One region of the Mucilaginibacter sp. P4_A11 genome, then DNA from elsewhere that is predicted to be linked to it. Evidence: riboswitches for the same ligand, from Rfam matches in the RefSeq annotation. Region 1 holds a riboswitch; each other region holds the start of a gene.
What was found. Region 1 has a riboswitch for S-adenosylmethionine ahead of AC1DUD_RS06975 (TlpA family protein disulfide reductase). Riboswitches for the same ligand answer to the same signal wherever they lie in the genome.

Region 1 (5,323 bases):
CCAGTAAGGGTTACTGTAGTAGCTGTTATTCCAGTTAAAGGTATTGCCGTTAGCATCCTTATAATTTTTAAGCCTGTTGATATCAACCTGGCGGCCAAACCAGGTAAACTGCAGCATGGTACTGGTTGCGCGTTTACCATATGCGCCAGGAAGGTTATCAGCATCATCTTTACTAAAATCGACAATAGTGTTTACTGTTAATTTAGGATTAATACGATAGCTTGAGTTTAAGGCAAAAGAGTTGCGTCCCTGCGAAGTATTAGGTACAATACCTGTTTGATGCAAGTTATTGTATGATAACCTGAAATCGCTTTTATCGCTGCTGCTTGCTATCGCGATACCATTATTCAAAGTAACACCGGTTTTGAAAAAGTCTTTTACGTTATCGGGATGCGCCACAAACGGAACAGCCTGCCCGTTTGAATAAAATTGCGGGATCAAGGAACCATCCAATGCAGGGCCCCAGCTTTCGTCAACACCATCGTTAACACCGCCGCCTTTGCCATCTACATAACTGAATTTACCATTTGAGCCCTGACCATATTGGTTCTGGTAATTTGGAAGTATCTGCACATTTGAAAAGCTGGTGTTGGAGTTTATCGTAACGCCCAATCCTTTCGCGCCTTTACCTGTTTTAGTCCTGATGAGGATAACGCCTGCGGCCGCACGTGAACCATAAAGTGCCGCAGCGTTTGGACCTTTCAATACGCTTACCGATTCAATATCTTCAGAATTCAAATCAGAAATAGCGTTGGAAAAATCCCTTGAACCATTAGTTCCCAAAAACTGGGTATTATCAACTATAACCCCATCCACTACAAATAGGGGCTGGTTATTGCTGGAAATAGAAGTTTCGCCACGGATAATGATACGCGATGAACCCATATCACCCTGGCTGTTGGTAACCTGTACACCCGCAATTTTACCTGTCAGCGCATTTACAAAGTTGGTTTCTTTTGCCTCAGATATATCTTTTGATTTTAAACCCTGTACGGAATAACCCAACGACTTTTTATCTTTTGAGATATTGAGGGCTGTTATGACAACTTCATTTAATGAATTGGCTGCTTCAACCAACACTATATTTAAGGTTGATGAATTTTGTGTAACCGGTACCTCCTGTGTAGCAAAGCCGATGTAACTTACCCTAAGCACATCATTAACATTGGCATTGATGGTAAATTTACCATCCACATTGGTTTGAGCGCCCGTAGTTTTACCTTTAACAGATACACTAACACCAGGCAGCGGCAGCCCGTCGGTCTTAGCGGTTACCACCCCGCTTATTTTAACGGATTGCGCCGCAACCGTTTGGACGAGAATAAAAGGCAATATAATTGCCAGTAATAGCTTGTAAATTTTTAACATGATAATTAAAATTGTATTAATTTTTGATGCCGATACAGGTACAAAAAACATGGCAATAGCCTTAGCAGGCATAAAATGCCAGGCTTATAAACCTAATTGTAACTGTAAAGAATTGATTAGGGGGCTAGTATTTATTAACGCCATAGCAAGCTGCAGCAAGCGCAGACATTAATACCATACATGCTGTAAGAAATTAACAGCAACAACGCATGCTTTGCATACTTGAATAAAAGGGCTTGCAGGTTGACTGGTTCAATGGAACTAAAGCATTGTTGTGTAAGGGGGTAGTTTTTGCTTTCATAAAAACGGGTATTAAATAAGTGCAGATAGATTGTTTTTTAATTGACGACAGCAAACAGGGCTGCCATTAACGATTTTTAGTTGATAGATGCTGTTTTATTATTCACCAAAGCATCAACAGCTTTTACCATGGATGCAAATTCTTGTTTATCATATAAACGGGTGAGGTAAACGATCTTTCCATCGCGGTCGATAACTACATTGCGGGTAACTCCACTTTTTTTGTTGGCAAACCGGCCAAAAATATCGGCACCAGGATCAAGCGCCAGCGGGTAGCTGATATTTATATCATGATGGAAACCTTTTACTTTTTCGAGCGGCTCATCGCGGTCAACGCCTATTAAAACCAGGCCTTTATCTTTATAAGCCTGCCAGATCTCCTTTTCGAGATGGGGCATTTCCTCGCGGCATACACTGCACCAGCTTGCAGTAAACTGCAGGATAACCACTTTGCCGCGTAATTGCTTTAATGATGTTTTAGTACCGTCGGTGAGTACAAGTTCGAAATCGGCAGGAGCAACATCGCCTGTTTTTACGATATAACCGCGATCTACAGTGGCAGGATCGGCAGCAGTTTGTGTTTGTGCAGCAGCCAGCAATGTGGTTATTGAAAGCGAGCAGGTAAAAAGTAAATGTTTAATGTTCATTGCTATACATGTTAAACCGTAATATCAGCCGGTGATATTTCAATATTTTGTTAGCAAGAAAATGAAGAGAGAAAAGGAAGTATACAACGCCCTGCACTATGCAAGGCAATAGCGTATTACATTATCTTTTCCGCCCCATTTGGACAGATAGGAATTAGCACCTTTATAACAGTGGGCTTACAGGTTGCTAAGACATCACAGGGCCTTTCCCTCAGTCTTTCTTGATAATAAAATATTCAAAGAACCGTTTGATGATACAAATATATATAAATTCTACTAAAACCATAGACTTTATATAATTATTGCAATAAAATGAATTAAGCCCGGGAAGACGTGTCATTTTTAATGCTGCTAAACCTGCTTAATCAGGCTAAAACTATCAGCATCAACAAAAAGTATAGCATTATTATGTGCTTTTAAGATGGTGGAAGGATAACGCTCCGACACAGGTTGTTGCAGGGTATATTTTACCGCATCCGCTTTATTAGCGCCGGGCACCATGCAAAATATATAGGAAGCAGCCACCAGGGCGGGGATAGTTAATGTAAGTGCGTATTCGGGTACTGCATCTAAAGTTTCAAAGCAACCGTCGTTAACCTGCTGTTGCCTGCAGGCCTGATCCAGCTGCACTGTTTTTATTATTTCCGGATCATGAAAGTTTGCTACATGAGGATCGTTAAACGCTATATGGGTATTCTCCCCTATCCCCATGCAAACAATATCAACAGGGTTATTTTTCAACAGCAAGGCATAGCGTTCACATTCGGCTTTGTAGTTTGCCGCATTACCATCAATATAATTGACTGATGCAAATGGGACCCGTTCAAAAAGCATCCGCTTAAGAAAACTGCTGAACAATTGAGTGGCAGCATGAGGTAAACCGAAGTACTCATCCATGTGAAAAGCATTTATTTTTTGCCATTCAATACTGCCGTCGCTCACCAAAGCATCCAGAAATTCATTTTGTGAAGGCGCTGCCGCAAAGATCATATTGATTACAGGCTTATTAAGCAGCAATTCTTTGATTTTTTCGCTCACCATTTTAGCCGCCGTTTGACCAAGGGATGCCCGGTTTTCCAGCACGATCACCTCGAGTTTTTCTGCCTGTATTTGCTTTAACATGGAAGTATTATCAACTATTTTAAATGGAATAAACAATTTTACCGCCGATGATGGTTTTGTGCAGATTGATTTCATCATCAAAGATCACCAGGTCGGCATTTTTACCAACAGTTATTGATCCCATTATATCATCTGATTTCATAATTGTAGCCGGGGTTGTGGTCATCATTTTCACGGCATCAATTACAGGCACGTCGGCAAGGGTGATCATATTTTTAACCAGTTGAATAGTAGTTGCAACGCTTCCGGCAAAGGCGCTTCTGTCGGGTAGTTTTGCCACATTATCTTCTACTATCACTTTCAGACCGTTACGAAGATCGCCTAAAATACTTTCGCCTGGCGGCATTCCGGCGGCACGCATCGCATCGGTTATCAGAGCAATTTTTTCCGGTCCCTTGATCTTATAAACAAGCTTAAGTAAAGCCGGTGGCAGGTGCCTACCATCAGCAATGATCTCCACTGTCATATCCTCCAGCAAATAACCGCTTTCAACAACCCCGGCATACCTGAAAGCGTTACGCCGGGTTACACCCGACATGCACGAATAAAAATGAGTGATATGCGTATATCCGTTTTCATAGGCTTCAAGCACCTCTTCATAAATGGCGTTAGTATGCGCTATGGAAGGTAAGATGCCCTTTGATTTTAGGAAGCGTCCAAATTCAACCGCGCCTTTTAACTCGGGAGCTGCACTCCATCGTTTTACTATGGATGAATGCTGTAAAATTTCATGATATTCTTTTGGATCAGGCAAGCGGATAAAGCGGGGATCCTGCGCACCACGCTGTTCCATAGCGAAGTATGGCCCCTCAATATGCATCCCCAAAAACTGTGCCCCGTCTTTGTTTAACGGTTCCGATTCTTCATACAAACTCAGGGTTTTGAGTAAAGCATCCTGCTCACAGCTTAATGTTGTGGGCATAAAGGCAGTTGTACCGTGACTGGCGTGCAGCTTTGCAATTTCGAGATAAGCCTCTACGGTATTATCCATAAAATCATGCCCGCCGCCGCCATGTACATGAATATCAATAAATCCGGGCGACAGGTATTTACCACCCGCATCAATTACCGTTTCACCTGCACTATCTATATTGCCTTCAGCAATAGCGATGATCTTCCCGTTTCGGGCCAGTAAAGTACCGTTCCTGATGATCCGCGTTGGGGTGATAATTTTTGCATTGACGATTTTTAAATCCGGAAAATCCATTAATGATACTGATAATGTTAAATTCGAAACCAATACGTGTACGTACACGAAAATAATAATTTATTATATTCCTTACAAACGCGACATAAATTATTCACGACTCGGTTTCATAAAATCATTGAAACACTACGCCGTTAATCCTATAAAAAACAAAAAGCCCCTAACGCTCGCCGCAGGGACTTTTAACCTAAACTTATTTGTAGATTTATAACTACATCCACAATAACCTCAAGTATTGCAAAAAAGTTTTCATCTCCTTACAACCTATAGTTGAGATTTACCGGCTTCAATTAAAGAGGCTCGCAAAACTATTTTCGGCAGTTATCTTTTCAATTGAGCTTTCCAACGCCTTGTAAATGTTCATATTCAAAAAAGGGCCTGCACTGATCCTTTTAACACCTGCATCCTGTAATTTCTTAAAATCCGGGAGCCCGGGCATGCACATTACATTAACGGGGAGACGGGACAACGCAGTTACTTTTTCAATATCAGCTATTTGAGTGATACAAGGAAAAAACAAGCCATGTACACCTGTATCCTGGTAAAGTTTAGTCCGGGTTAAGGCGTCTTCCAGTGCATTGGGTAAACCAAGCAGGAAGGAATCAGCCCGCACGTTTATAAATATTTCTATTCCGGCAGCAGTTAATAATGAGGTTATTTGTTTAAGTTTCGTAGCAAA
Region 2 (5,323 bases), on a different contig from region 1:
ACCGGCGTTAACAGTATAGGTATATGAGTTTTTACTTTCAGTCTTGAAGCTTTGCCATACTTTATAGCTTTTGTCATAAGCAGTTTCGTTAGCATCTTTTTTGCAGGCTGATAAGCCGGTGATAACAAATAAGATCAGGATAAAGGTTCTCTTCATGTGGATAGGTTTTACAGCCTATTCGATTAAAAATAAAAAAACGCTACAGCTAATAACAAATATTCTTGTTTATTTTGGGCGATAAGCATAAAACCATGAAAACTGAAACTATAGCTATACACGCCGGAAACCATGTTGATGAAGCAACAAGGGCCGTAATACAACCCATTATTATGTCAACCACGTTTGAGCGTGGCGAGGACGGTGGTTTTCCGGCAGGTTATATTTACAGTCGCTCGGCAAACCCTAACAGGCATGCGTTGGAGAACGTGCTGGCTAAACTGGAAGGCGGTATTGAGGCTGCTTCTTTTTCTTCGGGTAATGCAGCAGGGATGTCTGTTTTTCAATCGCTTGAACCAGGCACGCACATTATTGCCCCTGATGATATGTATCATGGCTTGCGCAATCAGCTTAAAACCCTGTTTGCCGGGATCCTTACTTTCGATTTTATCGATGTAAACGATACTGAAGTTTTGCAGCAACATATTAAGCCAGAAACAGGTTTGATCTGGATAGAAACCCCTTCAAACCCGTTATTGAAAATTACAGATATAAAAAAGGTAGTAGCAATTACCAAATCAAAAGGTATTAAGGTTTTATGCGATAATACCTTTGCAACCCCGGTTTGTCAGCGGCCGCTTGAATTAGGCGCTGATATGGTGATGCACTCGGCTACCAAATATTTCGGCGGGCATAGCGACTTGATGGGCGGCGTTTTGATTACTGCCGAAAAGAACGATTGGTGGGCAAAAATCAGGCAGGTGCAGGAAATGGGCGGTGCTATCCCCTCGCCTATGGATTGTTATTACCTGGTGCGTAGTATTAAAACGCTGCCGTACCGCGTAAAAGGCCATGTACAGAACGCTCAACTGCTCGCCGAATACCTCGAACAACATCCTAATGTTGAAAAAGTGATGTACCCCGGTCTGCCATCGCACCCTCAGCATGATATCGCTAAAGATCAGATGCTGGCTTTTGGCGGTATGCTATCCTTTATTATTAAGGGAGATGAAAATGATACGCATAACATTATCAATAAGCTCAAGCTATTCATCAAAGCTACCAGCCTTGGAGGCGTAGAAAGTTTAATAGAACACCGTGCTACAGTTGAAGGGCCTGATACTAAGACTCCCAGAAATTTATTAAGGGTTTCGGTTGGGCTGGAGCATATTGACGATTTAATTGCTGATATGGAGCAGGCACTGGCTTAATGCGTGTTTTTTTCTTTTTCTTTGTCTTTATTGAATGAGTTTACTAGTATGTTAGCGGTAATTATTACACCATAATTTTTGTTTGTAATTCCGTATTCTTTTATAAGTTGATGCTTGTCAATGATTATTAATTCCTTGAATATTTTGTCATTTATCCCAGCTAAATTTCCTTCGTAATTAGTTTTAAGTATTTTTTTATTGAGGATATATTGAATTTGAGAAATGTTAGCCGGATTAGAAATAAGCTTAGCATAACCCGAAGATTTTGATTTGAAATACGTTTGATAACGATGGATATCAAATTTTTTGGTTTCTACATAGATCAATCCATATTTTGCTTCACGGCCGTACTTTATTATTGCACTTGCATCTTTGTAAACAGAAACAGTTGCAACATCATTAGAGTTAAGTTTGTTTAAATCATCCCCCCTTACTCGTACACTATCGATAAAATATACTGGTTCGTTATTTTCAGTTTCGCCAGTTACATACTCATGGGTGTCTTCTTTCATCACTCCATGACAGGATAGTATCAAATCTGCACCTTCCACGGGTTTTTCCATGTAATATGCTTCATCTATAGGGAATAATGGCTTTTTAGTGCTATCTATCTTAACATAAAATGAAATAGTATCATTGGAAAAATTCCAATAATCGGAACAACCTCTGGTATTCCATTGCTCTTTAAATGCAGGATATAGTTTGAACAGATCTTTAAGCACCAATTTACTAAGATCAATCATTTTCCCGTCGGGCAATTTCCCCGCAAATTCTTTTGTTAACCTGATTTTGCTAATTAGATCAGATTTTTGATCTTGCTGAAATATCATTCCCGGATATTTGGGGGTCGAATATCCCTCGTCTGCTATATATCTTGAATCATCTCCAACGCAATTTGCCGTTAGATCCATTTCTTCAACTATTGTAGCTTTCAAACCGGGGTCAGATTTCTTTAAATCAGCAATTGTGGTTTGACAGAGGCAAATATTATTTACGATGATTTTTTTGAAAGATGTTGAATCATTTGTTTGAGAAAAAACATTTGTAAAAAAAACGGATAGGACTACAATAATTATAAATGATTATTGAAGCGTATTTTCCAGCATAAGGAATAGGTATTAAAGATATCTGCTAAGGTATAAAAGTTTTCATTCGCATTAGTTACAAGCCTTTTGAAATAAAATTTGGTACATTACCATATAAGGCCTTATATTTGGAACATTATTTGGTAGCGATACCATAGTCGATCAATCCTCCGCACATAGTTCGGGTTTTGATTTATAAAGAAGCGGCGAGAGATCAGGCTCCATGACCCGCTGGCAACCCTTCAGTGTTGAAGAAGGTGCCAATTCCTGTCCCGGCAAATAACACCGGGGAATATAAATTTTTAACCATGAAAAGTTTAATTAAATTTACGCAACGCAACACTTTTTACACCTCAAACGGTAACGTACAATATATTAGCTCCCCTATTAGCTGTATTTGTATGTGTTGCTGCTGTTGATGCTTAGCACGCCCCTGCTTTCATTTCATTGAAAATGCGCGTGCTGTTAAACCGGTTAATTCAAACCGGCTTGTCAAAATCCATCTAACATTCAAAAATCTAAATTAAACACATTAAAAAAATCAAACTATGTCTGCCTTAAAATTTGAAACCTTACAATTACATGCCGGCCAGGAAGTTGATCCAACAACAGGTTCACGTGCAGTGCCGCTTTATCAAACTACTTCATACGTATTTAACAGTGCCGAACATGGTGCAAACCTGTTTGCGCTGAAAGAATTTGGCAATATTTATACCCGCATCATGAACCCTACTACCGATGTGTTTGAAAAACGCATTGCAGCTTTAGAGGGTGGCGTAGCGGCGCTGGCAACGGCATCGGGACAGGCGTCACAATTTATTGCTTTAAATAACATCCTGCAGGTGGGCGATAATTTTGTTACTTCTCCTTTTCTGTATGGTGGTACTTATAATCAGTTTAAAGTAGCCTTTAAACGTTTGGGTATCGATGTACGCTTTGCTAAAGACGATACCGCAGCCAATATCGAAGCACTTATTGACGATAAAACAAAAGCTATTTTCCTGGAAACTATCGGCAACCCAGGTTTTACCATTGCCGATTTTGAAAAAGTAAGCGAAGTTGCCAAAAGGCACGATCTGCCATTAATTGTTGATAATACTTTTGGAGCAGGCGGTTACCTCTTCCGCCCTATTGAGCATGGTGCTAATGTGGTTGTGGAATCAACTACCAAATGGATTGGCGGGCATGGTACCAGTATTGGCGGTGCTATTATTGATGCCGGTAATTATAACTGGGGCAATGGCAAGTTTCCGCAATTCACTGAGCCATCTGAAGGTTATCACGGATTGGTATTTAACGATGTATTCGGTATCGGCGGCCCCTTTGGCAATATCCAGTTCATTATCCGGGCACGTGTAGAAGGTTTACGGGATTTCGGCCCGTCGCAATCGCCATTCAATGCGTGGCTTAATATCCAGGGACTGGAAACCCTTTCATTACGTGTACAACGCCATGTTGATAATGCACTGCAATTAGCCAAATGGCTTGAGCAGCATCCGCAAGTGGCAAGRGTGAATTACCCCGGATTGGAATCATCATCATATCATGATCTTGCTAAAAAATATTTAAAAAATGGTTTTGGCGGCGTATTGTCGTTCGAGATCAAAGGTGATAAAGCGCAGGCCAGCCAGGTCATCAACAACCTGAAACTGGTGAGCCATTTAGCCAATGTGGGCGATGCAAAAACACTGATCATACAGCCATCGGCAACAACGCATCAGCAATTATCTGATGAAGAGCAATTATCAGCCGGTGTTAAACCTGCATCATTGCGTGTTGCAGTGGGCATTGAGCATATTGATGATATCAAAGCTGATTTTGAACAGGCTTTTGCAAAAATTAAGCAAGGTGCGGGTGAGTTAGTTTAACAATGTATAGTTTTTTTTAAGTGATATAGTAAACGTTATTACAGGTTGCAGCCGGAAATTCCGGCTGCGCCTGGAATAACAAACAAAAGAATGAACGCAGAGATATTTAAATACACTGATACTTTTGAATTTGAATCGGGCCGGCAGATTGAGGGTTTAGAGATAGGCTTTCATACATACGGCAGGTTAAATAAGGAAAAAAATAACGTTGTTTGGGTTTGCCATGCGCTTACAGCCAACAGCGATGTACTTGACTGGTGGAAAGGTCTTGTGGGTACAGGTTACTTCATTAATCCTGAAGAGCATTTTATAGTTTGCGCCAATATTTTGGGCTCTCCTTACGGTACTACCAGTCCGCTGAGCATTAACCCGGTTACCGGTCAGCCATACTATCTCTCCTATCCCCAGTTTACCACAAGGGATATGATTAAGGCGCATCAGCTACTTGCCGATCATTTACAGATTGACAGTATTCATATATTAATTGGCGGCTCTCTTGGGGGCCAGCAAGCTATGGAATGGGCAATTATTGAGCCCGAGCGGATCAAAAACCTTATCCTGATAGCCACTAACGCCAAACACTCGCCATGGGGTATTGCCTTTAACGAGTCTCAGCGTTTAGCTATAACTGCCGACCGCACTTTTTATGCCAACGCGCCAGATGGCGGCCAGAAAGGTTTAAAAGCAGCACGTAGTATTGCGTTGCTGAGCTATCGTACTTACAAAACTTATGGCATTACCCAGCAGGAAGAAGGTGATACTGTACAGGACGATTTTCGCGCCTCAACTTATCAAAATTACCAGGGGCAAAAGCTGGTGAACCGTTTTAATGCCTATAGCTATTGGTATTTAACCAAAGTGATGGACTCGCACAATGTAGGCCGCGGCCGTCATGGAGTTGAAAAAGCGTTAAGCCTCATCAAGGCAAAAACTTTGGTTATCGGCATCTCTTCGGATGTTTTGTTCCCAATAGAAGAACAGCAATACCTATTTAGGCATATCC
Region 3 (5,323 bases), on a different contig from region 1:
GGCATCGGTTATTATCGAACCAATGTTTAAATCACGGAAAAGGTTAAATACCCTATCGCGGTTTTCGGCGACGGCATACCAATCTTTATGGCGCAATTCAACAAATACAGGGATATCTTTTGGTAATTGTTCAAGATATGCCTTAAGCTCCGGGAAACTCTTCGGCGTGTAATTATCGCTTAACTGCAAAAACAGCGGACCAAGCTTATCGCCGAAGGCTAAAATACCTTCATAATAAGTAGTGGTAATATCCTCCGCGTTTTTTAACCTGCGAATATGGCTGATGCTCTGCGAAAATTTGGGGCAAAATTTAAAACCAGGATTGCTATCTGCTTTGGCTCCCCATTTGGCAATGGTATCAGGCCCGTAAACCTGGTAAAAGGTAGCATTAAGCTCTATACAATCAAAGTGCTTTACGTACTCGTCTAAAAAATTAGCGTCTTTGGTTTTTGGCGGATAGATCTTACCGACCCATTCCTTACGTCCCCATTTGGCACAGCCAACATGTACCTGAAGTGGCATATCATTTTTAGCGGCGGCAAGTGTATCAACAGTTATCTGCGGATCGGCCGGCAGGGTAAAATCAACCCTTGATAATTCTTCGTCAGTTACTCTACCAAATTCCATAATGCTTTTTTGTGCGAAAGATAGGAAATTGTCTGAATCAGAATTTACCGAATTTTTAAATTAACAGGATGCATTGCAGACAAATCACCTGATTCTGAAAATTCTTCAATCCTGTAAATTCTGATTCAGACAATCAATCTACAAAAACATCCCACCCGAAGCTTCAATACGCTGTGCATTGATCCAGCGGGCATCTTCTGTGCAGAGAAAAGCTACTACACCGCCAATATCATCGGGCTGACCTACCCTGCCCAAAGCGGTGGATTGTGACATCCTTTCTTCTAAACCCGGATGCGAATCGAATGCGGCTTTGGTAAAATCGGTTTGGATAATACCGGGGGCCACAACATTCGCAGCTATGCCACGACTGCCTAATTCTTTTGCCAAATATTTGGTGAATACTTCAATTGCACCTTTCATTGAGGCGTAGGCAGCGTATCCCGGTGTTGAGAAACGGGCCAGTCCGGTCGAAAAATTAATGATGCGGCCGCCATCGGCAATTACGGGTAAACTTTTCTGGGTTAAAAAGTAAACACCTTTAAAGTGCACATTGAACAGGTTATCAAAATCCTCCTCAGTAGTTTTTGCAAATGGCGATGCGGCATCAATACCCGCGTTATTGATCAGGAAATCAAAAGTTTCACGTCCCCATTTTTCATTCAATGTCGCTTTTAGGTCGGTAATAAAAGCATCAAAGGTGGATACAATACCCGTATCCAGTTGCAAAGCAGCAGCCTTCTGCCCTGCCGATTCAATTTCTGCAACAACAGCTTCTGCTTCTTCTTTTTTACTGCGGTAAGTAACAATTACGTCGATTCCTTTTTTGGCAAGATGCAGGGCGGCGTTTTTACCTAATCCACGGCTGCCGCCGGTTACAAGTGCTATTTTATTTGTTCCCATTGTGTTGTTTTTAAATGTTTTAACAATACAAAGGTGCAATAGTTAGCAACTAAAATTATGGTGACTACTTCAGATTAAATGGTGATCATTTCAGTTTTTTGAACTTGATTCATAACTGAAGAAAATAGCAATCTGAATAAAAAATAAAAATTCTACTTAAACTATAGGAATTATATAATTTGTTTTTATATTTGCACTGTCAACAACGACAAAACGTTCTTTTAATTTAACTTATCAAGAAAGACTGAGGGAAAGGCCCAAAGACGTCTTAGCAACCTGTACATCCGCATAATGTAAAAGGTGCTAATTCCTGCTCCTGTGCAAAACAGGAGAGAGATAATTATATCTACACCCCACAACCGATCTGATTAAGTGATTTTTTATAGTTTTCAAGTCGCGTGACCGAGAGGATAGGTGGGGGTCCGCAATACCCTAAACGGCAGTTCGAATCTGCCCGCGACATCAAATTTTCCCAAATAGTTTTTCATCCTGTATTTCCTAAGCCTGCTTTTTGCTGCAATCAAGCTGCACAAAAACTATTTTCGCACTTCAAAAAGTGCAAACTAAATCCCTATATTTAGCATTGCTTAACCTGCATTTAAGCAAGATAAACCGGTGTAAATTATTGCAATTGCTTTTTACTTATGAAGATCTTCAACATTGTATGGGTTGTACTTTTTATCATTTTTGCGGGTTTACAATATAACGACCCCGACCCTTACCTTTGGATGCCCATTTACCTGTATTGTGCCTGGTTTTGTTACCTGGCGGTTAAAAAGGAGTTTTACCCTATTGGTTATGCAGTTGGCATTATCACTTTTACAGGCTACGCAATTTATAAGATATTTGATAATAACGGCCTTATCGACTGGTTTGAATATCACCACGCCGAAAGCCTTGTACAAACCATGAAAGCCGAAAAGCCCTGGGTTGAAGAAGTACGTGAATTTTTCGGATTACTGATCTGTGTGGGGGTACTGGCGGCTAACTGGGTTTATGGGGTAAAGCAGCGTAAAAAAGTACCGGCAAAAAAGGGAAACGATAAGAGTTTAGCAAAGAAGCGCTAAAAATGCATTTACAAATAATAAAGAATCGTCATTGAGAGGTACGAAGACAACCGACCGAAGGGAGCTCATTAATACCTATAAAAAACAATTATAATTATTAATAATCCCCGATTGGCAGGTCCGCCCTGTATAATTTGGGATTGCTTCGTACCTCGCAATGACGGCGAGAGATGTCACTTTTTCCATTGTTGTCTTATTTGAGGCAGCAGTGCCTGCCATTCTTTTACAAGTACGATAATCCCTTAAATTCACTATCGCCATAATAAAAGGGCGCAAAGCCATCTTCGACAAGCTCACAACTTACCTGCATAGTAGTAAAGGTGACATCACCAAAAATATTGGCTATGGCCGAATCCGCAGCGTCATGGCCGGTAGCTATTTTGATAAGACCATTCAAAGGCACCAGTCGCGTGGCATCAAAAAGCACCCATTTGCCCCCAAGATAAGCTTCAAAACAGGCATGAAAATCGGCTGGTTTAAGATGATAGGCATAACCCGTAAAGTAACGTGCAGGTATAGTCAGCGCACGGCAAAGGGCTATGCCCAGGTGCGCGAAATCACGACAAACGCCGGCCTGTTCAGTCACCGTATCAAAAGCCGATGTTTGCGAATTGGTTGAGCCGCTTAAGTATTGGACGTTTTTATGAATCCAGTTGGTTAATTCAACTACCTGCTCAAAGGGGTTGGTGATATGCCCGAACATATTGTGCGCAAGGCGGTATAGCTTATCCGATTGGCAGTAACGGCTTGGATTTAAATATGGCAGCACCGGTGAGGGCAGCTCTGAAACATGAGTTTCCTGCAGGTTGCCAAAATCGGTTATTTCATAACAATTATCAACGGTGGCCTTGTAAGTAACTTTAACATTGGGCGTATCGGCAGTTACCTCAAAACGCACCAAGCGGTTTTCGCCCTGCAAGGTTTGCAACTCCTCAAACTTAATGTAGGGTTCTAAAGCAAATTCCTCACTTATTACTGTTTGATTTGGGCTGCGTAAAGCATGTATATTTAAAATCAATGTGCCCGGCGACCGTACTACATATTCCATTTGGGTAAACACATCGAATTTCATGTTATCAGCTTTCTGTTTTTATTTCTTCTAATTTGTTAAATGTGGCATCCATCCAATCCTCCGAGATATGATCGAGGGCCAGTTTCAGTTCTTCGGCCCATTGGCTTGAGATATGCTCCAGGTCCTGCTTATTATAACGTTGCTCAACAATATTGAAGCTGTCTTTCTTATAAACGGCTACATCTATCGGAAAATCGACATTATTTGAACTTACCCTTGTTGAATCGAACGAAAGAAAACCCGTTTTCAGCGCCAGCTTCAGGCTCGAATTTTCATCAAGGATGCGATTAAGGATAGCCTTGCCATGGCCCGAATTACCAATAACCACGTAAGGTGCCCCCTGCCCTAACTCCACCCAGTTTCCTTCCGGGTACAACAAAAAAAGCTTATGCTCGTCGTCATCGCGTAATTGTCCGCCTATGATGGTGTTTAAGTCAAATCTCAAACCGGCAGCATCAAGGGAAACTTTATCTTCTTGGGCTGCACGTTTTACCTGTTCGCCAAAGGCATTCACAGCTTTGTACATTTTATTGAACTCGGCTGTTTCCAATAATTCGTTAAAATAGATCACGGCCTTATCGCGTACCGAGCGCAAGCCGCTGGTCATGATAAACAGTGAAAAATGATCTTTTTGTTCTATAGTGATCTTCTTTTTTACAGTGGTATCGGTTCCCGAAGTTATGCGGGTATCAGCAATAGCCAATAAACCCTCTTTAACTTTAATTCCCAGGCAATAAGTCATTTGATTCAGCGTGCTTCGTTATAAATTTATACTTGCCAAAGTAATTAAATAATGCGAGATTTATTAACAACTTCTTAATTACAAACATCTATATATCAGTTAAGTCAACGCTCCTATAAATCGCTTGAGGGGATAAACTAATTTAAAAAAATGAACCTCGAAAACCATCGCAGCCCAGGGGACCTCTAAAATTAAATTCTGATTTAATTAACTGCTTAAAGATATAGTCTTTTATCCTAACAAGAAAACTCCAAAAAAACTACTTTATACATTAATATTCCTATCTTGTTTAAAATCTATCTCCATGCACTACTCGCAACAGGAAATAAAACCGATTTTAACCACTCTCAATAAAAATAAATATTATGAAAAGTTCTCCTATCAAGATTCGAAGTCGAAATACAGTTTGAAATTTTCATTCGGCATAACTAAAAATGTCAAGTTCTCAATATTGCTTATTCAAGGCCATGTGCAGTTTCTTGTAGATGGTGTCGAAATAAATGAGTTATCAGCAGCAGTAGTTAACATGCAGCATTTAAGGCAAATTTTAGAGACAAAGAAAATTAAAATTGAAAATCAATTCAATATGTTGATAAGAGACTAAAAATCTCTAATGAGCCAGCTTTCTGAGCACCCAGGCTAAAAGAAAGAGCCCGAAGCTTAAAATGCTGCAATTGGCGGCACAATCTCGATTTGATTACTCAATGGCGCCCCTTGTAATTAAATCGATTAGAAGGGTCTTTTTAATAAATACGAATTTATTTACTTAAATTCGTATAACTAATAACCTATTAATAAACCAGTTACATAAATTTTATCTTTTTAGATTTAATTGCATAAAATGAATTTCAAATCAGCATTACCTATCCTGTTATTGATTTTTACAATAAACATTGCCCAGGCGCAAAAACATAA

Region 2: another riboswitch for S-adenosylmethionine. It lies ahead of AC1DUD_RS29935 (O-acetylhomoserine aminocarboxypropyltransferase/cysteine synthase family protein); the one in region 1 lies ahead of AC1DUD_RS06975 (TlpA family protein disulfide reductase).
Region 3: another riboswitch for S-adenosylmethionine. It lies ahead of AC1DUD_RS10160 (transmembrane 220 family protein); the one in region 1 lies ahead of AC1DUD_RS06975 (TlpA family protein disulfide reductase).

What each region holds. Positions count from the first base shown of each region.
Region 1 is NZ_JBFUHE010000002.1:725,262-730,584, forward strand. It holds gene AC1DUD_RS06970 (SusC/RagA family TonB-linked outer membrane protein) at 1-1,368, opposite strand, end outside; gene AC1DUD_RS06975 (TlpA family protein disulfide reductase) at 1,746-2,315, opposite strand; SAM riboswitch class I at 2,434-2,546, opposite strand; gene AC1DUD_RS06980 (glucosamine-6-phosphate deaminase) at 2,667-3,437, opposite strand; gene nagA (N-acetylglucosamine-6-phosphate deacetylase) at 3,457-4,644, opposite strand; gene AC1DUD_RS06990 (isocitrate lyase/PEP mutase family protein) at 4,931-5,323, opposite strand, start outside.
Region 2 is NZ_JBFUHE010000026.1:5,889-11,211, reverse strand. It holds gene AC1DUD_RS29950 (hypothetical protein) at 1-156, opposite strand, end outside; gene AC1DUD_RS29945 (trans-sulfuration enzyme family protein) at 252-1,367, shown strand; gene AC1DUD_RS29940 (hypothetical protein) at 1,364-2,302, opposite strand; SAM riboswitch class I at 2,643-2,753, shown strand; gene AC1DUD_RS29935 (O-acetylhomoserine aminocarboxypropyltransferase/cysteine synthase family protein) at 3,001-4,320, shown strand; gene AC1DUD_RS29930 (homoserine O-acetyltransferase family protein) at 4,411-5,323, shown strand, end outside.
Region 3 is NZ_JBFUHE010000004.1:232,073-237,395, forward strand. It holds gene AC1DUD_RS10150 (DUF72 domain-containing protein) at 1-627, opposite strand, end outside; gene AC1DUD_RS10155 (SDR family NAD(P)-dependent oxidoreductase) at 766-1,527, opposite strand; SAM riboswitch class I at 1,756-1,870, shown strand; gene AC1DUD_RS10160 (transmembrane 220 family protein) at 2,172-2,594, shown strand; gene AC1DUD_RS10165 (transglutaminase-like domain-containing protein) at 2,818-3,666, opposite strand; gene AC1DUD_RS10170 (proteasome-type protease) at 3,671-4,408, opposite strand; gene AC1DUD_RS10175 (nucleoside hydrolase) at 5,250-5,323, shown strand, end outside.